DNA from 3 places in the Lysobacter sp. 1R34A genome. Region 1 is predicted to be linked to each of the others. Evidence: riboswitches for the same ligand, from Rfam matches in the RefSeq annotation. Region 1 holds a riboswitch; each other region holds the start of a gene.
What was found. Region 1 has a riboswitch for cobalamin ahead of btuB (TonB-dependent vitamin B12 receptor). Riboswitches for the same ligand answer to the same signal wherever they lie in the genome.

Region 1 (7,693 bases):
GCCTTGAACGCGTGCTTGACCACGCGCATCTCGGTGACGGTGTCGGCCGCTTCGATCAGGGCATCGGGGGCGCCGCGGCCGGTGATGACCACATGCTGCCGCTCCGAGCGCGCCGCGACTGCGGCGAGGACGTCGTCGAGTGCGACATAGCGATGCGCCAGGGCGATGTTCAACTCGTCGAGCAGAACGAAGTCGTAGCCGGGGTCGGCCATCATCTTCGCCGCGATCGCCCAGGCCGACTGCGCAGCGCGGATGTCGCGCTCCTTGTCCTGGGTCTCCCAGGTGAAACCCTCGCCCATGACGTGGTAGTCCAGCTCCTCGAAGCGCCGGAAGAAGGCCTCTTCGCCGGTCGAGAAGCTGCCCTTGATGAACTGCACCACCCCGCACTTGAACCCATGCCCGAGCGAACGCGCGAGCATGCCGAAGCCCGAGGAGCTCTTGCCCTTGCCGTTGCCGGTGTTGACCACCAGCACGCCGCGCTCGATCGTCGCCTGGGCGATCTTGCGGTCGATCAGTTCCTTCTTGCGCTGCATGCGTTCGCGGTGGCGCTCCTCGCTGCTCGCAGCGTAACCGGCGCGATCGCCCGGGCCGTTGGTGTCGTGCGCGCTCATGCGGCCGCTCCGCTGCGTTGGCGCGCCGCCAGGCTGCGCACGAGGGCATAGACCACGAAGGCCAGGCCGACATAACCGGCCAGGGTGCCGAGCGCGCGCGGGTAGTACTGCGGGATGCGGTCGATGAAACCGGCCAGGGTCGCGTCCGGATAGCGGCCGGACAGGAAATAGAACCCGCCCTTGGAAATCAGGTAAGCCGCCACCGAAGTCGCCAGCACCACCAACACCAGCCGCGGCGCCGTGCCCCAATGGTCGCGATGCAGATGCGCATACACGCGCCCGCCCAGCCATAGCGCGCCATAGGCCAAAGCCAGCGCCCAATACGCCGGCGACAGGCACCAGTCGGTGATGCGGCCGAGCGCCAGGCTGCCCAGGTCGAGCGACGAGGAAAGCACGAAGAACGCCGGGAACGCCCAGACCGGGCGCAGCAAGGCGCCGACCAGGAAGAACACCGCCCATGACGCGCTGGGCAAGGCGTCGACGCTGGCGAAGTGCTGGCCGCGGGTGCAGATCATCAGCAGCGCCAGCGGCGCGCCGGTCGCGATCAGCGCCGACCGCGATTCCAGCGGCAGCGCCGCGGACGAGGCGACGGGAAGAGAGTGGGACATTTCAAGCTCCGGACGGCGTAGGGACGGCGACTGCGACGACGATCAACGGTGAGCGCTCGGCTGCGAGACCGGCGGCCGGGCGATGCGCGCGACCGCGGCGTGCGCGACGAGCGCCACCGCGATGTAACTCATGGTGGTGCGTACGAACAGCGGACCCCAGCGCCAGACCCGGCTCAGATACTCGGCGAGGTTCGGCTCGGCGTAGCGGCCGCCGAACCAGTAGAAGGCGCCGTTGGAAATCAGGAACGAGACACTGCCGGCGACGAAGGCCGCGCCGAAGGCCCGGGCGAATCCGCGCCAGCCGGCCGGCATCCGCGGCGCATACCAGCGCGCGGCGTACCACAACACCGCGTAGGCCAGCAGCAGGAAGGCATACGAGGGCGTCACGCAGTAGTGGTCGAAGAAATTCAGGCCGCGCCCGGTGATCGCGAAATAGTCGATGGCGACCGCGGCGAGCAGGAACGCCGCAAAGCCCAGGTGGCGGCGCAAATACAGGCCGCCGAGAAAGAACACCGCCATCGAGGCGTCGGGCAGATGCAGCAGGTCGCCGAAGTGATGGAAGCGCGTGGCGATCATCGCCATCAGCAGCACGCAGGACACGCTCAATTGGATAGGGCCGGGCAAGTTTTTCATCGCGACTCTCGATAGGCGCCGGCAACCCGGGGGCCGCCGGCAAAGCCCGCGACGCGGGCCGAGGCTGCTGATCCGTCAGCGGGAAGGCCGGTAACGCAGGGTCAACAGATAATTGCGCCCGGGCTGGTTGTAGAACGCGGCGGTTTCGTACCGCCGGTCGAACACGTTGTTCGCGGCCAGTTGCAGGTTCCAGGCCGGGTTGAAGGCGTAGCCCAGGCGCAGATCGGCGAGCGCGTAGCCGGCGAGGCGGCGGGTATTGGCCAGGTCATCGTAGCGATCGCCCGCGGCGTAGATGCTGGCGCCGAACGACCAGGCGCCGTCGCCGACCGCGAAGCGGCGGTCGGCATCGATGCGAGCGCTCTGCCGCGCGCGACGCGGCAGCAGCTTGTCGCGGCTGGCGCCGCGGCTGTCGTTGCGCGGGTCCAGCCAGGTCGCGCTGGCGCGCAGATCCCAGTCGGCCAAGCGGGTGTCGAATGCCGCTTCCAGGCCGCGGATGCGTGCACGGTCGACGTTGCCGGGCAAGCCAGTCGAAGCGTCGTACGCGATCAGCTCGTCGATGTCGCTCTCGTAGGCGTTGAGCGACCACACGTGCTGGCGGCGCGCGCCGTGGGTGCCGCGCAGGCCGATCTCGACGCTGCGCGAAGTCTCCGGCGCCAGGCCGGCATTGCCGTAGCCGGGGTAGTACAACTCGTTGAAGGTCGGCGCCTTGAACGCGGTGCCGTAGCTCGCGGTCAAACGCAGCGCCTCGCTGAGATTCCAGCCCCACAACAGGCTGCCGGTGGACTCGCCGCCGAACTGGCTGTCGTCGTCGCGGCGCAGGCTGGCCTGCAGCGCATGCGCACCGAAACTCTGCTGCCACTGGCCGAAGGCGCCGCGCAGGATGCGGGCGCCGCGGGCATATCGGGTGTTGCTGTCGATGCGGTCGCGCTGCCAGTCGAAGCCGAGCGTGAGCAGGCCGCTGCCGATGCCGATATCGCCCTGCACCGAGCCGAGCTGGCGGCGGGTCTCGAAAGTGCTGGAGTACTTGCCGTTCTTGTAGGTGTCGCTGAGGTCTTCGCTGCGTCCGGCGCTGGCGCTGAGGTTGAAGCGGTCGCTGGGCCGGTAGCGCAACCTGGCGCCGGCGACCTGCTGCACGCCGTCGGCCTCGTTGTTCTGGCTGCCGTCGTACTGGTTATGGTTTTCGGCGCGCAGCAGCCGCGCTTCGGCGTCCCACTGCTCGTTGAAGCGATAGCCGCCCTGCAAGGTCAGCGAATCGCTGCGATAGCCGTCGCGGTCCGGCGAGTTCGTGAAACATCCGGCGCCGCCCGGTGAGGGTTTGCCGCGGCAGGCGTTGATGCCGTCGGTATCTTCATGGGCGGCATGGATCGAGTACCAGCCGCGCTCGCCCTTGCCGGCGACGCCTGCGCTGCCGCGGTGGGTGGCGTAACTGCCGATCGAGGCGCTGAAGCTCGGCACGAACGCGCCCTGCGGGCGCCGGGTGAAGATCTGGATGACGCCGCCGATGGCCTCGGAACCGTACAGGCTGGAGAACGGGCCGCGCACGATCTCGACCCGCTCGATCTGCTCGACCGGAATGTCCTGCAGCGAGGCGCCGCCGCTGGTCGCCGAACCGGTCTTGACGCCGTCGATCAGCACCAGCACGTGGTCGGATTCGCTGCCGCGCAGGAACAACGATGTCGCCTTGCCGGGGCCGCCGTTGTTCGCGAAGGATGCGCCCGGCGTGCCGCGCAACAGCTCCGGCAACGACCCCGGCTGCAGGCGTTCGATCTGGGCGCGGTCGATCACGGTCACCGCGGCGAGCGTGGCGTCCTGGGTCTGGGCGGTGCGGGTCGCGGTGACCACGACCTGGTCGAGATCGATCGCGGGCGCGGCCGGCGCCGAAGCGGCGAATGCGCAACCGGCGAGCACGAAAGCGCTGCGCGCAGGAAAGCGCGCAGGGCGCGGGGATACGGAAAAACGGAACGTCACGGTCGGCTCTCCATGGCCGCGCCTCACCCGCGCGGTCTAGATCAGGTCGTGACAGGCAGACGGCAGAACGGAGACGGCGCGCGCGCCGATGCCCCGGACGCGGCCCTCCGCCTGTCGGTTCGCGCTCCGGGCCGGTCTCCGGGCTTGCGAGCGGAGTCGGCCCGAGATCGGACCGGTCTCCCGTACCGCGCCTTCCCGTGTCGGAACACAGTGGCGTCGTGCGGTACGTGTACTCGCTTACCGTTGCGGGGGCAGCTCCGGATTGACCGTCCTGGCGAACGCCAGAAGCGGGGACCGGATTCCCGTTTCAATCGCCGACCGTGTCGGCGATCACCTTGAGCGCGCGCATCTTAGCAGTGATGCACGGCGGGGACGCCACCGGGTTGGGTGCGGGCGCGGGGAGTCGCGGTGTCGCGGCCAACGCTCCGCGTGGCGCCCGGCCCCGCAGCGTCATCCCCGCGAAGGCAGGGATCCACAGCTCCACCGCGGCGTCAATCCGGAGTCTGCGATAGCCGCCTTCGCGGAATGACGCAGGCGAGGCCAGCAAACCCGTTCCGCGCCCAGCGCAGCCGCCGCCGGCCTCCCGGCCCCTTCAAATAGTGTGCCTTACCACCTTTCTACTACTTGCGTTAGGCAAGATTTGGCCGCTTTATTGACCGGTTGTTAGGTTCGTGTTAAATCCGGATGACATCGCTGTCATCCCCACCAAGGAGTCGTCATGCCCGTCCGCCGCACCTTCGCCGGTTTACGTCACCCTCTGGCCCTCGGCCTCCTGGTAGCGCTCGCCGCGCCGGTCCACGCGCAGGACGCGCCGCAAAGCGACCCCAAGACCCTGGACCAGGTCATCGTCACCGGCACCCGCGTCTCCGACCGCACCGTCGCCGAGTCCACCGCGCCGATCGACATCATCACCCCGGAAACCCTGGAAGCCACCGGCACCGTCGAGCTGGCCACCGCGCTCTCGCGCGCCCTGCCCTCGCTGAACTTCCCGCGCCCGGCCATCACCGACGGCACCGACGCGGTGCGTCCGGCGCAGTTGCGCGGCCTCGCCCCCGACCAGGTGCTGGTGCTGGTCAACGGCAAGCGCCGCCACACCACCGCACTGATCAACCTCAACGGCAGCCAGGGACGCGGCTCCTCGCCGGTCGATTTAAACGCGATTCCGATCGCCGCGATCGAACGGGTCGAAGTGCTGCGCGACGGCGCCTCGGCCCAGTACGGTTCCGACGCGATCGCCGGCGTCATCAACGTCGTGCTCAAGGGCAGCGGCACCGGCGGCAGCATCGCCGCGCGCTACGGCCAGTACAGCGCCGGCGACGGCAAGCAGTACCAGTTGTCCGGCGACACCGGCATCAAGCTCGGCGAAAACGGCTGGCTGCACCTGGCCGCGCAGGCCGGGCATCAGGATCAGACCAATCGCGCACGCCCGTTCCAGGGCCGCGTCGAACAGCGCTACGGCGATCCCGAAATCGACCAGGGCGCGTTCTCCTACAACGGCGAGTACAGCCCGACCGAATACCTGAGCTTCTATTCGTTCGGCAGCTACAGCGAACGCGACGTGCTGTCGAACGGCTACTTCCGTTTCGCCGGCGACCCGCGCAACATCCCGTCGATCTATCCGAACGGCTTCCTGCCGCAGATCCACAACGTCAGCAAGGACCGCGCCGCGGTGTTCGGCCTGCGCAGCGAAACCGCCGGCGGCACCCAGATCGACCTGAGCTACAACTACGGCCACAACGGCCTGACCTTCGACATCGAGAACACGCTCAACCGCAGCCTCGGCCCGACCTCGCCGACGCAGTTCTACGCCGGCGCGCTGGAAGTCACCCAGCACGTGCTCAACCTGGACTTCACCAAGTCGGTCGACTTCGGCTGGCAGTACCCGGTGACCTTCGCCTGGGGCGCGGAATGGCGCGGCGAAGAGTTCTCCGAACGCGCCGGCGAGCCGCTGTCCTACGCCAACGGCGGCATCGCCGCGCCGAACGGCCAGATCATCCCGGGCGCGCAGGTGTTCTCCGGTTTCCGCGCCAGCGACGCCGGCGACTTCGACCGCCACAGCTATTCGGTCTACATCGACGCCGAAGCCGACCTGACCGACAAGTTCTCCCTGGGCGCCGCCGCGCGTTACGAGACCTACAGCGATTTCGGCGAAACCACCTCGGGCAAGCTGTCCGGCCGCTACGCCTTCACCGACCAGGTCGCGCTGCGCGCCACCGCCTCGACCGGCTTCCGCGCGCCGTCGCTGCAGCAGCAGTTCTTCCAGTCGATCGCCACCAACTTCATCAGCGGCATTCCGTACGAAATCGGCACCTTCCGCGTCGACAACCCGGCCGCCGTCGCCCTGGGCTCGGAAGCGCTGAAGGCCGAGGAATCGACCAACTACAGCCTGGGCCTGGTGCTGCAGCCGGCCGACCAGCTCTACATCACCATCGATGCCTACAACATCCAGGTGAAGGACCGCATCCTGCTGTCGGAAAACCTGACCAGCACCGCGGTGCGCAACTACCTCAACGCCAACGGCTATCCCGGCATCGGCGGCGGCCGCTATTTCACCAACGCCGTCGACACCGACACCAAGGGCATCGACATCATCGCCACCTACGGCTGGGACCTCGGCTCGGGCAAGTTCAACCTCACCGCCGGCTACAACTATTCCAAGACCGAGATCGACACGATCGCGCCGAACCCGCCGCGCCTGGCGGCGATCGACCCGGCCGCGGTGCGCATCGGCCGCACCGAGATCGGCCGCATCACCAAGGGCGCGCCGCGCGACAAGTTCTTCCTCGCCGGCGACTGGAAGACCGGCAACTGGAACTTCACCGCCACCGCCACCCGCTACGGCGAGTTCACCGAGCTGCACGCGACCGATCCGCGCCAGGACCAGACCTTCGGCGACGAATGGACCCTGGACCTGGCCGCGACCTATCGCCTCAACAACTGGGACTTCACCATCGGCGGCGACAACGTGCTCGACGCCTACCCCGACGAGTCCAAGCTGGTGCGCGGCACCCGCAACTACCTGCCCTATAACACCGCTTCCCCGTTCGGCTTCAACGGCGCCTTCGGCTATGTCAAGGTCGGCTATAAGTGGTAAGGCGTAGCGGCGTGCAATTGCAGTGCTGCTTTGATTCGATTTGCTCCAGCTTCGCGGCTTTGCCGGTCAAGTGAAGACCCGTAGGGCGGCCCGCAGGGATGCGGGCCGCGTGCAAGCAGGCCATGGATGGCCTGTCTGGAGCATCCCTGCGCCGGCTTCGATCGCGCGGGCTGGTGCCCTTGCAGGGAGAAGCATTTTCTTTGGCGACTTTCTTTTGTTGCTTTGGACGGGGAAGTTACCCGCACCCTTTAGGGGCCGGAAGCTTTGCTGTTGCTCTCTGGCTTCTCCGTCTTATAGTCGGTGACGGCGCGAGAGGCGGCGCGGTCGCGACTCGCGTCGCTCCTGCCCTGGCGAAAGCGCGCCGCTTCGATGAATGACGTCGGCCTTGGCGCTTCTGCGCGTCCCGCGGTCGCGACTTACGTCGCTCCTACAGGGTAGAGCGCTCATCTTAAAAGCGGCACACACGACGACGGCCCGGATCGTCCGGCCCGTCGTTTTCGTCGACCCCAGTACATTCCCGACATCGGCCGATCGGCTATAAAGAGGGCCTCGCCGCTGCGGGCGCCAGCGATCGGTCCGGCCCAGCGGCCCCGCCGCGAATGCCCGAGGTGCCCGCCATGCGCTCGACCGTTGCGCTGTTGCTGTCCCTGGCGATTTCGAATGCCGTCGCCGCGCCCCCCAAGCGCGAACAGATCATGCTGCTGCAAGGCAAACCCGCCGGCCAGCAGATCGTCGAAACCACTCGCGACGGCGGCACCCGCGTCGAGTATCAATACAGC
Region 2 (7,693 bases), on a different contig from region 1:
TGGCGCTGGACTACGGCGACAAGAGCAAGCCGCGCGACCACAAGCACGCCGATTTCGTGTTCACGCCGGGCGACACCGGGACCAAGCGCTTCGAGGTGTTCATGAACGCCACCCGCGACATCGACTACGACGCTTCGTACCAGTATCACTTCGACCCGCAGTCCGACTGGGCCGCCGACCGCACCTCGTACACGATCCCGGCCGCCTCGACCGAAGACCGGACCATGTTCGTGAACCCGTACGAGCACGTCGAGTTCCGCCACATCGAAGCGATCCCGGGCGACATCGACTGGGACGTGGTCGACTCGATCGAGGTCAAGCTCCAGGCGCGCGGCTATTCGCAACCCGAGCCGAAGACCACCTTGAAGCTGACCAAGGAGTCCGGCCCCAAGACCTGGCGCCTGCGCGGCGCCAAGCCCGGCCCGGCCAATCGAGGCGTGACGTATCAGCTGGTGCAGCGGCGCAAGGGCGTGGCCAATCCGGACCCGGCGACGCCGCCGGTCGAGCTCGACGTGCCGCAGTTGATCGTCCACGACAGTTTCGAGGACGCCCTGCAGCTCGAGTTCATCCCGGTGTTCGACCCGGCCATGGTCAAGCGCGTCTACATCGACGTGAAGTACGAGGACGGCGCCTACAAGCGCAACGAACGCATCGAGATGGCCGGCGGCCAGACCGATCCGGTCAAGCTGCGCATCGCCCTGAAGAACAAGGACCTGCGCAACTTCCGCCGGCGTTTCACCTTCGTCGGCATGCAGGGACAGTTCGACCAGCGCGCGTGGATCGCCGACTCCGAAGAGCTGGTGGCGGTGCAGTGACATGCGCGGCGATACCGTCATCGACATGCGCGACGATGCCGGCATGAGCTGGCTCGCGCCGGTGCAGCACCGCCTCGGCGCCGACATCGCCGGCCCGGTCGCCGCCACCTTGCGGCGGCTCGGCGCGGTGCTGCCGGCGCAGGCCGCCGCCGCCGCGGACCTGCTGGGCGGCGTGCTCGCGCCGCTCGGCGGTTCGATCTGGCCGGAAGTGGCCGGCAGTTTCAGCCGCCTGACCAATACCGGCATGCCGGTCGAGTTTTCCTGGAGTTCGCGCGAGGCGACGGTGCGATGGACCGCCGAGGTCGCCGCGCCGGAAGTGGCCGACCGCGAGCGGCTGCTGCTGGCCGCGCGAGCCTTGGATTGGCGGGACGAGCTCGCGCCGTGGCTGGAACTGCAGCGCGACGATCCGTTGGTGTTCGGCGCCTGGGCCTCGGCGCGCCATGGCGAGGAGCGCGCCACCAAGCTGTATGTCGATCTGCATGCCGGGCGGTTGCCGGCGATCTGGCGGGACCGCTATTTCCTGCTGCGCTCGAACCTGCTGACCTGGCGAATGAGCGGGGTGAACCCCGACGGCAGCGTCGAGTTTTATGCGCTCGGCCATGAGCTGGACCGGCCGGCGCTCGCGGCGATGGCGCGCGCGGTGCTCGGCGATGCCGGGCCGTTGATGGAGACGCTCGAAACGGTGGCGGGCCATGGCGCCTTGCCGCGTCATGTCGGCATCAGCCTCGCCCTGTCGGCGGACGGTCGGCCGCGCGCGTTGAGTTGCTTCGTCGTGGCCAAGAGCTTGTTCCACCACGACGACGAGGTCGCGGCGATGTTGCGCAGCCTCGCCGACGGCGTGCCGGCGCGGCTTTACGAAGCTCTGGCCTCGGGGCCGGACGACGGGCGCTGGCGCCACGGCATGATCGGCGTGGTCGCCGACATCGCCGGCCGCAGCTGGGTGCAATGCGGGCTGCGGCCGACCTGAACCCGCGCCGTTCTTGGTGCCCAGAAAAAGCAAAGCCCGGCGAGGCCGGGCTTTGCATCGACGCTGGCCGATCCGAAGACCGGTCGGGCGATCAGTCGACCGGGGCGTAGCGCAGGGTCAGGAACCACTCGCGGCCGGGCTGGTTGAAGTACGACGAGGTTTCGTACTCGCGGTCGAATACGTTGGCCACGCGCGCCTGCAGGCTCAGGGCCGGGGTGATCGCGTACTCCGCGCGCAGGTCGAGGGTGCCGTAGCCGCCCAGGCGGGTGCTGTTGGCCACGTCGTCGTAGCGCGAGCCCGAACCGACCGCGGTCGCGCCGAGACGGAACTTGCCGAAGCTGCGATCCAGGTCGATGCGCGCGCTGTGCCTGGCGCGGCGCGGCAGGTCGTTGCCCCGGTAGAAGCCGACCCGGTTCTCGGTGTCGAGGAAGCTCGCGCTCGCCGCCAGGGTCCACTGGGCGAAGGCGGTGTCGATGCCGAGTTCGGCGCCGCGCATGCGCGCGCGGTCGATGTTGTTGGGCAGGTTGATCGACGCGTCGTAGGTGATCAGGTCGTCGGCGCGGGTGTCGAAGCCGTCGATACGGGCGTTGAAACGCTCGCCGCGGTAGGCCAAGCCGAGTTCCCAGGTCTTGGACTCTTCCGGACGCAGGCCCGCGTTGCCGAAGAACGGGTAATACAGCTCGTTGAAGGTCGGCGCCTTGAACGCGGTGCCGTAGCCGACGGTGACGCGCCAGCGCTCGGCGAAGCTCAGGCCCCAGGCTGCGCCGCCGGTGGTGTGGCCGCCGAACTGCTCGTTGTCGTCGCGGCGCAGGCTGGCCTCGAACGACTGCGCGCCGAAGCGGCCCTGGTACTGGACGAAGCCGGCCTTGTTGTCGCGCTCGCTTTCGTCGTACACGGTGTCGCTGTCGACGCGGTCGCGCAGCCAATCGAAACCGGCGGTCAACACGTGGCCGTCGAAGAGGTTGAAATCGGCCTGCAGGCTGGCGCTGTCGCGGTCGGTCTTGAAGAACCCCATCGGCACCTCGCCGAGGAAATTGTCCGAGCTGTCGACGTTGCGGCCGGCCAGCAACTGCAGGTGGACCGTTTCCGACGGGCGCCACTGCAGCTTGCCGCCGATCACCTGCTGCACGGTCTCGGAGCGGTTGACGAAGCTGCCGTCGTAATCGTTCTCGCCTTCGGCGCGCAGCGCCTGGCCTTCCAGGCTCCACCGCTCGTTGAACTCGAGGCCGCCGCGCAAGGACAGGGCGTGGCTTTCGTAGCCGTCGCGGTCGGGCTCGTCGGTGAAGCAGCCGGCGAACACCGGGAAGCCGGCGCCGCGGCAGGCATTGATGCCCTGGGTCTTGCGGAAGCTGTAGTCGGCGCCGAACCAGCCGCGGTCGCTGCGGCCGCCGAAGCCGGTGCCGAATTCGAGGCTGTCGTTGCTGCCGCCGCCGAAGCGCACGCGCGGCGCGAAGCCCTGCTTCTCGCGGCGGGTGAACACCTGGATCACGCCGCCGATGGCGTCGGCGCCGTACAGGCTCGAGCGCGGGCCGCGCACGATTTCGATCCGGTCGATCAGTTCCAGCGGCAGGTCCTGCAGCGCAGTCAGGCCCGAAGTCGGCGAGCCGACGCGGATGCCGTCGACCAGCACGAGTACATGATCGGACTCGCTGCCGCGCAGGAACAGGGTGGTGAGCTTGCCGGCGCCGCCCTGGTTGGACAGGGTGATGCCGGCGCGGCCGCGCAGCAGGTCGTTGAGGTCGCGCGCCTGGCTGCGCTCGATGGTCTCGCGGTCGAGCACTTCGACCGGGGTCAAGGCGTCGTTGACGCTGACTGCGGTGCGGTTGGCGGTGACGACCACTTCGTCGAGGTCGGTGGCTGCGCCGGCCGGAGCGGCGAGCGCGGCGGCGGGCAGCGCTAGCGCAGCGGCGATGGCGAAGGACAGCTTCAGTGCGCGCGTGGCGTGCAGGGCATGGGGGGTGCGGGCGGACATGGGGACAGCTCCAGCGCGCGCGCCAGGGGCGCGCGACGACGACGGCGGAAGGCGGTTGCGAGGAGGCAGCGGGCCGTGGAGACAGCCGGATAGCAGCCGCCGCGACGCCCTCCGCATCGCAACCTGTGGCGCCTCGAGGCCGGTCTCCGGACTCGCAAGCGGAGCGGCGCAGGGCCGGACTCCCGATGGCGGCGCCTTCCCGTGCCGAGCACAGTGGCGGTGGCCGCGATCTGTCTTGCTTACCGTTGCGGGGGCAGTGCCGGACTGGCGCCGATCCTCCCGCAGGAGAGGGCGCGTCACCGGCTTCCCGTTTCAACCCGTCGATCAAGCCAGCCGACGGGTCACCTCGAAGCGGTGCGCAGTCTACGCCAAGCCGGCGTCCGGGCCAAAACGCCGGGGCGGGCGGGGCGTCCGGGAGCGGCGGCGACGGGCTCAGTCGCGCCCGTCGTCCTCGTCGCGGCCGCCGGGGCGGTCGTCGTCGCCTTCGTTGTCCCGGCTGTCGCGGTCGTCGCCATCGCCGAGGCGGGCGCCGCCTTCGAACGGGTCGTAGCGTTCTTCGGCATGCATCGTGGTGTGCACCGGCGCGGCGGCCGGCTTGTTGCGCGGCGGCGGCAGCAGCGCGGTCGCCGCTTCGGCGGCCTGGATCAGCTCCTGCCGGCGCGCATCGCTGATCTCCTGCCAATGGCAGTCGAGCAACGCGCCTTCGATCGCGTACAACAGGTTGAGGGTCGGCTTGAAGCCGGCGCGCTTGACCCGCATGAAGGCCTCGACCGTGCCGATCGCCGAGATGTCCTCGTGGGTGCGCAGGCCGACCTGGCGCAGCCAGGCCGCGCTCTTGGGGCCGATGTTGCGCATCTTGGCCGCGGTCATGCCAGCGCCTCCACGTACACGCGCGCCAGCGCTTCCAGGCCGGCCTGGTCGTCAGCATCGAAACGGTCCGGGATCGGGCTGTCGAGATCGAACACGCCGATCAGGGCATCGCCATGCACCAGCGGCACCACCACTTCCGAACGCGAGGCCGCATCGCAGGCGATGTGGCCCGGGAAGGCGTGCACGTCGGCGACGCGCTGGGTCCGGCGGCTCGAGGCGGCCGCGCCGCACACGCCCTTGTCAAGCGGAATGCGCACGCAGGCCGGCAGGCCCTGGAACGGGCCGACCACGAGTTCTTCGCCGTCGTAGAAATAGAAGCCGACCCAGTTGAGGTCCGGCAGGGCATGGCTGACCAGCGCCGACAGGTTGGCGGCGTTGGCGATGCGGTCGCGTTCGCCGTCGAGCAGGCCGCGCGCCTGGGCGACGAGCTGCGCGTATTGCTCGGGCTTGTCGCCCGAAAGTGCGGAGGTTGTGAACATCATCGGAGTGTAACAGCGGCGTCCGCCGCCACTACCATGGCGGACTCCAGGCCCCAGGAAAAAGCGCGAGATGAGTCACACCCAGCCCCCGGTGCAGGCCGCCTCCCGACCAACGGACGCAACCGCGCTCGCGCGGTTCGCTCGCGGCGTATTCGTCACCGGCACCGACACCGGCATCGGCAAGTCGGTGGCCAGCGCGAGCCTGCTGCACGCCTTGCGCGCGCGCGGCCTGCGCGCGGTCGGCATGAAACCGGTGGCGAGCGGTTGCGAACGCACGCCGGAAGGCTGGCGCAACGAGGACGCCCTGCTGCTGCAAGCGGCCAGCGCGCCGACGCCGCCCTACGACGACGTCAATCCCTACGCCTTGCCGCAGCCGCTGGCGCCCGAGCTCGCCGCCGCGCAGGCCGGCGTCGAGATCGCGCTGGCGGCCATCCTCGCCGCGCATGCGCGCTTGTCGGCGCAGTCGGACACGGTGGTGGTCGAAGGCGTCGGCGGCTGGGCCGCGCCGGTCAGCGTCACGCTCGACCAGATCGATCTGGTGCGCGCGCTGGACCTGCCGGTGGTGCTGGTGGTCGGCCTGCGCCTGGGGGCGATCAACCACGCGCGGCTGAGCGCGCGGGCGATCCAGGCCGACGGTGCGCGCCTGGTCGGCTGGATCGCCAACGACATCGACCCGCGGATGGCGTGCGCCGACGAAAACTTCGAGATCCTGTGCCGGCGCTTGCCGGTGCCGTGCTGGGGGCGCCTGCCGTATTTCGCCTCTCCCGATCCGCAGGCCCTGGCCGGGCGCCTGCAGCCCCGCTTCTAGGGCCGCCAGCCGTCTCGCGCCGGCGCTTCCGCGCGGCCGCCGGATCGCGGCTAACACGAGCGAGCCCAACAAAAGCGCAGCCAACAAAAAACCCGGCAGCCGAAGCTGCCGGGTTTTTCGTATCCGCCGTGACGGCCGGAGAGAGAGAGGGTGCGCTTACTTGGTCGCGGCGGCCGCCGGAGCCGTCGCCTTCGCCGCGGCCGTGGCGGCCTTCTCGACGTTGGCCTGGGTGGCCTTGGCGGCGGTTTCGATCTGCGACTTGGCCAGCTCGGCGATCGCTTCGTTGGTCTTCAGCGTGCGGCCGAACGCTTCCTGGCCGGTGCTGACGGCGCGCTCGACGTTTTCGCGAGCGATCTGCGCGCCCTTCGGCCACAGGGTCTTGAAGGCTTCCAGATCGCGGGCTTCGGCGGCTTCACCGAAGAAAGCGAAGGTGGCGTTGACGCGGTCTTCGATGGCGGCGACCTGCAGGCCGAACACGGCCTCGGCATTGTCGAGGGCCAGACGGTTGACCTGAGCGGCCGTGTCCGCGAACTGGCGCGTAGCGGCGGCGAACTGTTCGTTGAATTGCTGGTACATGGCTGAGCTCCTGAAAGGTCCAGACGGAGAACGACTGGATTGTGCGGTGCAGCATAGGCTGGCTTTTGTTGCGATGCAACATCGAGCCGATGAGCGGTCGTAAACCGTTCAGAAAGCCTGCCTGTTCAGGTAGTTAGCGACCAAGCAGCCGTTCAGGCAAAGCCTAGCCCGAGGCCATGACCACGGCGTTGCCGGCGTCTGACAAGGCGCCGGTGCGGGGATCGCTGACAGGCAGGGCGGGCGCGCCCCGGGCTCAGCCGCGGTAGCGGCAGCCGGCGGTGCAGGTCTCGTGGACCACGATTTCGCTCAACAGCGGCAACACCGGCTTGAGCTGGTCCCAGATCCACACCGCGAGACGTTCGCTGGTCGGGTTTTCCAGGCCGGGGATGTCGTTGAGGTAGTGGTGGTCGAGCCGGTCGTAGGTCGGCTGGAACGCCTTCTTGACGTCGGCGTAGTCCATCACCCAGCCGCTGTGCTCGCCCAGTTCGCCGCTCAGGTGCACCTCGATCCGGAACGAATGCCCGTGCAAACGCGCGCATTTGTGGCCTTCCGGTACGTTCGGCAGGCGGTGGGCGGCTTCGAGGGTGAAGACCTTGAAGATGTTCACAGCGGTCATAGTGCGGTACCGGGTCGGGCGGTGGCGCGTCGCGCGAAGGGCACGGCGTGGCGCGTGACCTGGAGCGACGCGATCTGGAATCCTGGGCCGGCGCGCATCCTGGCGACGGATACGAAAAAGCCCGCTGCGCTGGCGGGCCCGGGTCTTGCTGTGCGGCGATTCTATGGTGGCTATGGGTGGACTCGAACCACCGACCCCAGCATTATGAGTGCTGTGCTCTAACCGGCTGAGCTACATAGCCACGGGGAACCGCGAATTCTTCATGCCGGACGGGCTCTTGTCAATCGTCCGAGCGCATCGCGAGCGACTTGTTTGCCCGACTTGTCGTCCCGGCCACCCCGTGGCAGAGTCGGACACAGTGAATTTGGAGTCCGCATCGTGATCGATCCGGACGGCTACAGGCCCAATGTCGGCATCGTGTTGATGCACCCGGACGGCCGCTTGTTCTGGGCTCGTCGCGTGCATCGCGATGGCTGGCAATTCCCGCAGGGCGGGATGAACACCGACGAGACGCCGCTCGAGGCGATGTATCGCGAGTTGCGCGAGGAAACCGGTCTGCTCCCGCAGCATGTCGAAGTGCTCGGCGCCAC
Region 3 (7,693 bases), on a different contig from region 1:
CGCGAGCGCGAGGTCTCGATCGAAATCACGTCGGCGTCGAGCGCGGCCACCGCCTCGATGATGTCGTTGAACTCGGCGTAGCACATGTGGGTGTGGATCTGGGTCGTATCGCCGACGCCGCTGGCGGCGAGGCGGAAGCTCTCGCCGGCCCAGGCCAGGTAGGCCGGCCAATCGGCACGGCGCAACGGCAGGCCTTCGCGCAACGCCGGTTCGTCGATCTGGACGATGGCGATGCCGGCCGCTTCCAGGTCCAGCACTTCCTGGCGCAGAGCCAGGGCGATCTGCCGGCAGCTGTCGGCGCGCGGCTGGTCGTCGCGGACGAACGACCACTGCAGGATCGTCACCGGCCCGGTCAGCATGCCTTTCACCGGTCGCTCGGTTTGCGCCTGCGCATAGCGGGTCCAGTCGACGGTCATCGGCCGCGGCCGGACCACGTCGCCGAACAGCACTGGCGGCTTGACGCAGCGCGAGCCGTAGCTCTGCACCCAGCCGTGGGCGGTGAAGGCGAAGCCCTCGAGTTGCTCGCCGAAGTACTCGACCATGTCGTTGCGTTCGAACTCGCCGTGCACCAGCACGTCGATGCCCAGGGCCTCCTGCTCGCGCAGGCAAAGCCGGGTTTCGTTCTCGAGGAAGCTGCGGTAGGCCGCGTCGTCGATCTTGCCGGCCTTGTGCTCGGCGCGCGCGCGCCGCACTTCGGCGGTTTGAGGGAACGAGCCGATGGTGGTGGTCGGGAACAGCGGCAGGCCGAGGCGTCGCGCCTGCACCTGCGCGCGCTGCGGGTAGGGCGAAGCGCGCCGGGTCATCGCCGGTTCGACCGCGGCCAGGCGCTTGCGCACCTCGGCATTGCGCAGCAGCGGCGAGGCCAGGCGCGCGGCGCGCGCGCTGGCGGCGGTGGCGAGGTCGCGGTTTGCGTCGGCGCTGCCGGCGAGCGCATCGGCGAGCAGGCGCAGTTCCTCGACCTTCTGCCGCGCATAGGCCATCCAGTGGCGCAGCGGCGCCGGCAGCTTGCGCTCGAGCTCCAGGTCGGTCGGCACGTGCAGCAGCGAGCACGACGGCGCCAGCCATCGCGCGCGGTCGCCGGCGCGGCGGGCCAGGCTCAGCGCGGCATCGAGGTCGGCGCGCCAGATGTTGCGGCCGTCGACCACGCCGAGGCTGAGTACGCGATCGTCCGGCAGCAGCGGCAGCACGCTTTCCAACTGCTGCGGCGCGCGCACCAGGTCGACGTGCAAGCCTTGCACCGGCAGGCGCGCGGCGAGCGCGGCATTGTCGCCGAGGCCGCCGAAGTAGGTGGTCAGCAGCCGCTTCGGCGCGTCGGCATCGGCCAGCGCGGCGTAGGCGCGGCGGTAGGCGTCGCGATCGGCGTCGTCGAGATCTAACACCAGCGCCGGCTCATCGAGCTGCACCCACTCGGCGCCGGCGGCCTTGAGCCTGGCCAACAGTTCGGCATAGGCAGGCAGCAGGGCATCGAGCAGCTCGCGCGGGTCGCCGCCGTCGCTGCGCTTGCCGAGCTTGAGGAACGACACCGGGCCGAGCAGGACCGGCCGCGCCTCGATGCCGAGCGCGCGCGCCTGCGCCAGCTCGGACAGCGGCTTGTCGCCGCGCAGGGCGAAGCGCTGGCCTGGTTCGAACCGTGGGACCAGATAGTGGTAGTTGGTGTCGAACCACTTGGTCATCTCGAGCGCGCGCAGGTCGCGGCGGCCGTCCTGCAGGCCGCGGGCGAGGGCGAAGTAGCCGCCGAGGGGATCCTCGTCGTAGACCTCGCGGTATGGCGCGGGGATCGCGTCGAACAGCACGGCGGTATCGAGGACGTGGTCGTAGATGGAGAAATCGTTGCACGGCACGACGTCGGCGCCGGCCCGCCGGGCGAGCCGCCAGTGGCGTTCGCGCAGGTCGTGGGCGGTGTCGTGCAGCGCCTGGGCCGGCGTGTCGCCTTTCCAGAACGATTCCAGGGCCAGCTTGAGTTCGCGCCGCGCGCCTATGCGCGGGAAGCCGAGATGGGTGACGCTGATCATGATGAGTACCTGCGATGCGTGGGCATGGCGCAGGGCAACGAAGGAGACCAAGGCTGCGCCGGCCCGACGCTCGCGCGCCCGGCCTCGCCGCAACCTGGGTGTCGACCTTCGCCCCCGCGGGCGAACCGGCGCGCACGACGCGGCCCGCGCCGGGACGGCCCGGACGCAGCGCCGACGCCTCGCGGGCCGGAGTCGGACGGAAGACGTGCCTTCCGGTCATGGCAGGTCTTCGGGCTTGGGGCACGGAGCACGAGGCGCCTCCTACTGTCCGTCGCTTCCCGGGATCGCTCCCAGTGTCTGACGAAGTTCGTTCCCTATACCGCTGCGGGGCAGCTCCGGAATTGGACTGGCGTCCGTACCGGATTCCCTCTAACCGCCGCCGGCGCGAACCGGTGGCGATTTGTCGCATCGCTTCATCTGCATGAAGCGATGTTCACCATTACGCCGCCAAACTACGCAGCGCGCCGGGCGAAGTCAATCGCCGCGATCGCGATGCGTGGACCCGGTTTGCGATTTGTGGCCGCTGCCGCCGGCGTCGCCGCGGACGGTGATTCCCCGGCTGCCGTTCATGCGTCGCCGACGATGATGGGCCGCGTCGACGACCGTGAATGCCATGACCTCCTGCCGTTGAGCTTCGCGGGCGGCGGGGCTAACGTTCGAGGTGCGGCGACGATGCGCGGCGCGGGACCAGGACGGCCCGCGCGATCCCGAATCCGATGGGTGGACCATGCTTTTCAGAAGGACGTTTGCGCTGACCTTGTGCCTGCTCGGACTGGCGGCTTGCGGGAGGGATTCCGCCGCGCCGCCGCCGGCGGCCGCCGAGCCGGTCACCATGGGCAGCCAGAACGAATCGCCGAAGGTCGCCGCCGCGGCCGCGCCGAGCGAGACCGACATCCTGCAGGGCACGTACTGGCCGCCGGCCAAGCTCGACGGCGGCGTGGCCAGGATCAGCTGCGAATACGACTACCCGCGCTTCGGCGACGGCAAAGCGCTGACCTCGCTGGACTTCTTCAGCCTGGTCGACGCGCTGTCGCCGTGCCGGTCCAGCGGCGTGGTGCGGCTGCATTACCAGGGCAAGATCGGCGCCGGCTTCACCGCGTTGGTGCAGCGCGTCGCCGCGATGGCCACGCGCATGGAAATCCAGACCCGTATCCTCGACATCGACTCCAGCGGCGGCCATGTCGAGGAAGCGATCCGCGCCGGCGACTCGATCGCCGAGTCGGGCTGGGCGATCTGGGTGCGCGAGGAATCGGTCTGCCATAGCGCCTGCGTGCTGGTGCTGGCCGCCGGCGACACCCGCTCGATCGAGGGCAAGGTCGGCATCCACCGGCTGATGCGCGACCGCTCGACCGCGACCTCGCGCGCCGAACTCAGCCGCGAGCTCAAGGCGATCAACCAGCAGGTGCGCGATTACCTGGAGCGCAACGGCGTCGCCACCGGCGTCGCCGACCTGATGATGACGATCGCCAACCGCGACCTGCGCCTGCTTACCGAAGACGAGTTGAAACAATTCGGCCTCGACGGCACCAACGCCGCCCAGGACGACCTCGACCGCATCCGCCTGACCCGCAAGTGCGGCGAAGACTTCGTCCGCCGCCGCGACGCCTTCCGCCGCGATTTCGACGCCCAGTGCATGGCCACCGGCAAGAACTTCGCTTCCATGCCGGAATGCGCGAAGGCCTTGCAGCGGCAGTTCGGTTTCCCCGACGAGACCTGTCCCTCAGACAGCCCGGCCGACCTGTATGCCCGCGACCTGCGGCGCCTGCCGCTGGCCGGCGACGAGGCGGCCGGCGGCGACGCGCCGGCCACCGCGGGCGCGTCGAAGAAGCGTTCCGACAACAGCGCCAACCAGAGCGCCAACCAGAGCGCCGAGTAACCTCGTCGGTTGAGGAGACGATCGCAACGCCGTCGCAGCGCGGCTTGCGGCGACCGCGGACTGCGGCGAGAATCTGCGCCCTGTCATAGCCAGAGCCCTGCGGGTTCAAGCCAGACCCCGTCACGCAGGAGCTGCATCCCCATGCCTTCGTTTCTCAGGCCGGCGCGTCTCGCGCTGGCCTTGCTGCCGCTTTGCCTGGCGCCGCTGCACGCGGCTGCGGCCACACTCACAGCCGACACCGCAGCCGACACGGACGTCCACCAACTCGACCAGATCCAGGTCCACGGCCAGGCCGGACCGAGCTTCGGCGCCGGGCGCAGCCGCAGCGCGACCAAGACCGACACCGCCCTGGTCGAGATTCCGCAGGCGATCACCGTGTTGCCGCGAGCCCTGATCGACGCGCAGGGCGGGCGCTCGCTCAACGAAATGCTGGCGCTGGTGCCGGGTGTAGGCCTCAACAACGGCGACGGCCAGCGCGACCAGGTCGCCATCCGCGGCTTCAGCGCGCTGTCGGACCAATACCTCGACGGCGTCCGCGACGACGCCATGTATTACCGCGATCTCGCCAACACCGAGCGCATCGAAGTGCTCAAGGGGCCGTCGGCGATGCTGTTCGGCCGCGGCTCGTCGGGCGGCCTGATCAACCGGGTCAGCAAGCAGCCGCTCGACGCGGCGCAAGGCAAGCTGCGGATCTATGCCGACAGCGAGGGCGGACGGCGCGGCGAGTTCGACCTGACCGGACCGCTCGGCATCGGCGCCGGGCGCCTGGTCGGCGCCTACGAGGATTCCGACACTTTCCGCGAGCAAGGCTTCATCGAACGCTGGCTGATCGCGCCCTCGTACCGCTTCGAACTCGGCGGCGGGCAATTGCTGCTGCAGGCCAGTGCGCAGCGCGACGAACGGGTGACCGACTTCGGCATCCCGAGCCTGTTCGGGCGGCCGCTCGAGGTGCCGATCGATACCTATTACGGCTCCTCCGACGCCCGCGACCAGGATTACAGCCGCGCCCGCGTCCACCTGCTCAACGCGACCTACGCCAACGCGTTGAGCGAAGACCTCGACCTGCGCGTGACCGTGCGCGGCACCGATTACCGCCTGGACCGGCGCAATACCCTGATCACCGGCAACCCGTTCCAGCGCAACGGCCGCTGGCTGTCGAACCGGCGCCATGCCGGCAACGAACGCGACCAGCAGGCCTGGTTCGTGCAGGCCGATCTGGTGCACGAGGGCGAACGCCACCGCCTGCTGCTCGGCAGCGAGTTCAGTTACGAGCGCAAGGACCAGGCCAGCTACGGCGGCATCGCCACGCCGGTCGACCTGCTCGCACCGGTACTGAGCCCCTCGATCTTCAATCCCAAGGCCGAAGCGGCCGCGCGCAGCCGGCTGCGCAACGCCGCCGTGTACGTACAGGACCAGATCGCCTTGAACGCGCAGTGGAAGGCAGTGATCGGCGCGCGTTACGACGACTACCGCCAGCAGACCCGCGACCGCCTCGACCCCGCCGCGCCGGCGCTGGACCGCAGCGACCGCGAATGGAGCCCGCGTCTCGGCCTGATCTGGATGCCGACGCCGCAGCAGTCGCTGTACGCGAACTGGGGCGAGTCGTTCCAGCCCTCGGCCGAGAGCCTGCCGCTGAGCACGGTCAACGTCGATCTGCAGCCGGAGACCACCGCCAATCGCGAACTCGGCTACAAGTTCGCCAGTGCCGACGGGCTGGTGAGTTTCGACGCGGCCGTGTTCGAGACCGAGCGCGAGCACATCAAGACCACCGACCCGGTCGACCCGCGCCGGCAGATCGGCGTGGGCACCCAGCGCACCCGCGGCGCCGAACTCGGCTTCGCCGCCTCGCTGCTGCAGCGGCGCCTGGACCTGTACGCCGGCTATGCCTATCTCGACGGCGAGATCAGCAAGTCCAACAACATCGCCAACGGCATTTCCCTGCAAGGCAGAACCTCGGCGTTGACGCCGCGCCACAGCGCCTCGGTCTATGCCGAGTACCTGCTCGGACGCGGTATCAGCGTCGGCGGCCTGGTCCAGCACGTATCGATGCAGTACGCGGCGCCGACCAATCTGAGCGTGCTGCCGGCGTTCACCCGCTTCGACTTCAACCTGCGCTACCGCAGCGGTCCCTGGGACTGGCGCCTGCGCCTGGAGAACGCGTTCGACCGGCGTTATTTCAGCTCCGCCCACGGTTCGGTCGACGGCTTCAACACACCGGGCGCGCCGCGCACGCTCAGCCTGACGGCCGATTACCGCTTCTGATCGCCCCGTCGGCGCCGCGGCCGGCTTCGGCCGCGGCGCCGGCGACTCACCAGCGGCGTTCGATCCGCGCACCGCCGAACATCACTTGTCGGATGCCGGGCAGGGCCAGGAAATCGTGCGGGAACCCGAGCGGGACCGCGCTGGCCTCGTCGAGGCGGCGCGATTGCGCGTCGTCGAACTCGACCTCGAGCGCGCCGAGATTCTCCTGCAGCTGGGCCAGGGTGCGCGCGCCGATCACCGGCGCCACGCCGCCGGGCCGGCGCAACAGCCACGCCAGGGCGACCTGCGCCGCCGGCCGTTCCAGTTCGGCCGCGACCGCCTTGACCGTTTCGGCGATGTCCAGCGCGCGTTCGGTCAACGCGCCATTGCCGATCGCCACCGCGCGACGGCCTTCGGCGTTGCCGGCATCGAGGTCGGCGCGTGCGTACTTGCCGGTCAGCACGCCCGAGGCCAACGGCGACCAAGCGGTGACGCCGAGGCCGAGCTCGGCCGCCATCGGCAGCAGTTCGCGCTCGCTGTCGCGCTGAGCCAGGCTGTACTCGGTCTGCAGGGCGACCAGCGGCGACCAGCCGCGCAGCTCGGCCAGGGTCTGCATGCGCGCGGCCTGCCAGGCCGGCAGGTCCGACACGCCCGCGTACAGCACCTTGCCGGCGCGGACCAGGTCGTCGAAGCCGCGCATCACTTCCTCGACCGGCGTGGTCGCGTCCCAGGCGTGCAGATACAGCAGGTCGATGTAGTCGCTGCCGAGCCGGCGCAGGCTGGCCTCGACCGACTGGCGCAGGTTCTTGCGGTGGTTGCCGCCGGCGTTGGGGTCGCCGGGGTTCATGCACAGCGAGAACTTGGTCGCGATGACCAGCGCGTCCCGGCGGCCGCGGGCGAACTCGCCGATCAGCCGTTCCGAACTGCCGCCGGTGTAGAGGTTGGCGGTGTCGATGAAGTTGCCGCCGCGGTCGAGATAGGCATCGAACACGCTGCGCGCTTCGTCGGTGTCGCTGCCCCAACCCCAGTCGTTGCCGAAGGTCATGGTGCCGAGGCAGAGCGGGCTGATACGCAGGCCGGAGCGGCCCAGGGTGCGGTAATCGTCCAGACGCATGAGGTGGTTCCATCGGAGGGAGCCACGAGTCTAGGCAGCGCAGTGCCGGCGAAATATCCGCAACTTGCTTTGGTGAAGTTGCGCCGATGCCGATGCCGATGCCGATGCCGATGCCGAGGCGAGGCGAGGCGAGGCGAGGCATGCGGCCGTGCTGCCGATAACGGCGCGAGTGGGCGCCGGTGCCGCGCCGAAGCGAAGAGGCCTCAGCGCGGCAGCGGCGGCACCGGCGTGGGCTTGCCGTCGCCGTCGAGCGCGATCATGGTGAAGCGGCCGCGGGTGGCGAGCTGCGATTCGCCCGAAAGCAGGTCTTCCTTGTGCATCTCGACTTCGACCTGCATCGAGGTGCGGCCGGTCTCGACCACGCGCGCGATCAACTCGACCAACGCGCCCTTCGGCACGGCGGTATGGAAATCGAGCTGCTCCGAACGCGCGGTCACCACGGTGCGCCGG

Region 2: linked by a shared signal. The riboswitch ahead of btuB (TonB-dependent vitamin B12 receptor) and the one ahead of btuB (TonB-dependent vitamin B12 receptor) in region 1 are both predicted to bind cobalamin.
Region 3: linked by a shared signal. The riboswitch ahead of metE (5-methyltetrahydropteroyltriglutamate--homocysteine S-methyltransferase) and the one ahead of btuB (TonB-dependent vitamin B12 receptor) in region 1 are both predicted to bind cobalamin.

Annotation. Positions count from the first base shown of each region.
Region 1 is NZ_JBPKJP010000002.1:64,513-72,205, reverse strand. Features, by position in the region: gene cobO (cob(I)yrinic acid a,c-diamide adenosyltransferase) at 1-611, opposite strand, end outside; gene ACSAMQ_RS01475 (hypothetical protein) at 608-1,219, opposite strand; gene ACSAMQ_RS01470 (hypothetical protein) at 1,262-1,852, opposite strand; gene btuB (TonB-dependent vitamin B12 receptor) at 1,928-3,820, opposite strand; cobalamin riboswitch at 3,933-4,173, opposite strand; gene ACSAMQ_RS01460 (TonB-dependent receptor plug domain-containing protein) at 4,539-6,914, shown strand; gene ACSAMQ_RS01455 (amidohydrolase family protein) at 7,532-7,693, shown strand, end outside.
Region 2 is NZ_JBPKJP010000109.1:3,898-11,590, reverse strand. Features, by position in the region: partial or broken gene ACSAMQ_RS17790 (hypothetical protein) at 1-815, shown strand, start outside; gene ACSAMQ_RS17785 (hypothetical protein) at 817-1,782, shown strand; gene btuB (TonB-dependent vitamin B12 receptor) at 1,874-3,754, opposite strand; cobalamin riboswitch at 3,875-4,118, opposite strand; gene ACSAMQ_RS17775 (TfoX/Sxy family protein) at 4,187-4,624, opposite strand; gene ACSAMQ_RS17770 (GAF domain-containing protein) at 4,621-5,103, opposite strand; gene bioD (dethiobiotin synthase) at 5,174-5,911, shown strand; gene ACSAMQ_RS17760 (phasin family protein) at 6,068-6,487, opposite strand; gene queD (6-carboxytetrahydropterin synthase QueD) at 6,741-7,094, opposite strand; tRNA gene ACSAMQ_RS17750 (tRNA-Met) at 7,268-7,344, opposite strand; gene ACSAMQ_RS17745 (RNA pyrophosphohydrolase) at 7,482-7,693, shown strand, end outside.
Region 3 is NZ_JBPKJP010000053.1:16,764-24,456, forward strand. Features, by position in the region: gene metE (5-methyltetrahydropteroyltriglutamate--homocysteine S-methyltransferase) at 1-2,012, opposite strand, end outside; cobalamin riboswitch at 2,216-2,421, opposite strand; gene ACSAMQ_RS12855 (hypothetical protein) at 2,487-2,627, opposite strand; gene ACSAMQ_RS12860 (hypothetical protein) at 2,740-3,888, shown strand; gene ACSAMQ_RS12865 (TonB-dependent receptor) at 4,030-6,150, shown strand; gene ACSAMQ_RS12870 (aldo/keto reductase) at 6,197-7,243, opposite strand; gene ACSAMQ_RS12875 (acyl-CoA thioesterase) at 7,447-7,693, opposite strand, start outside.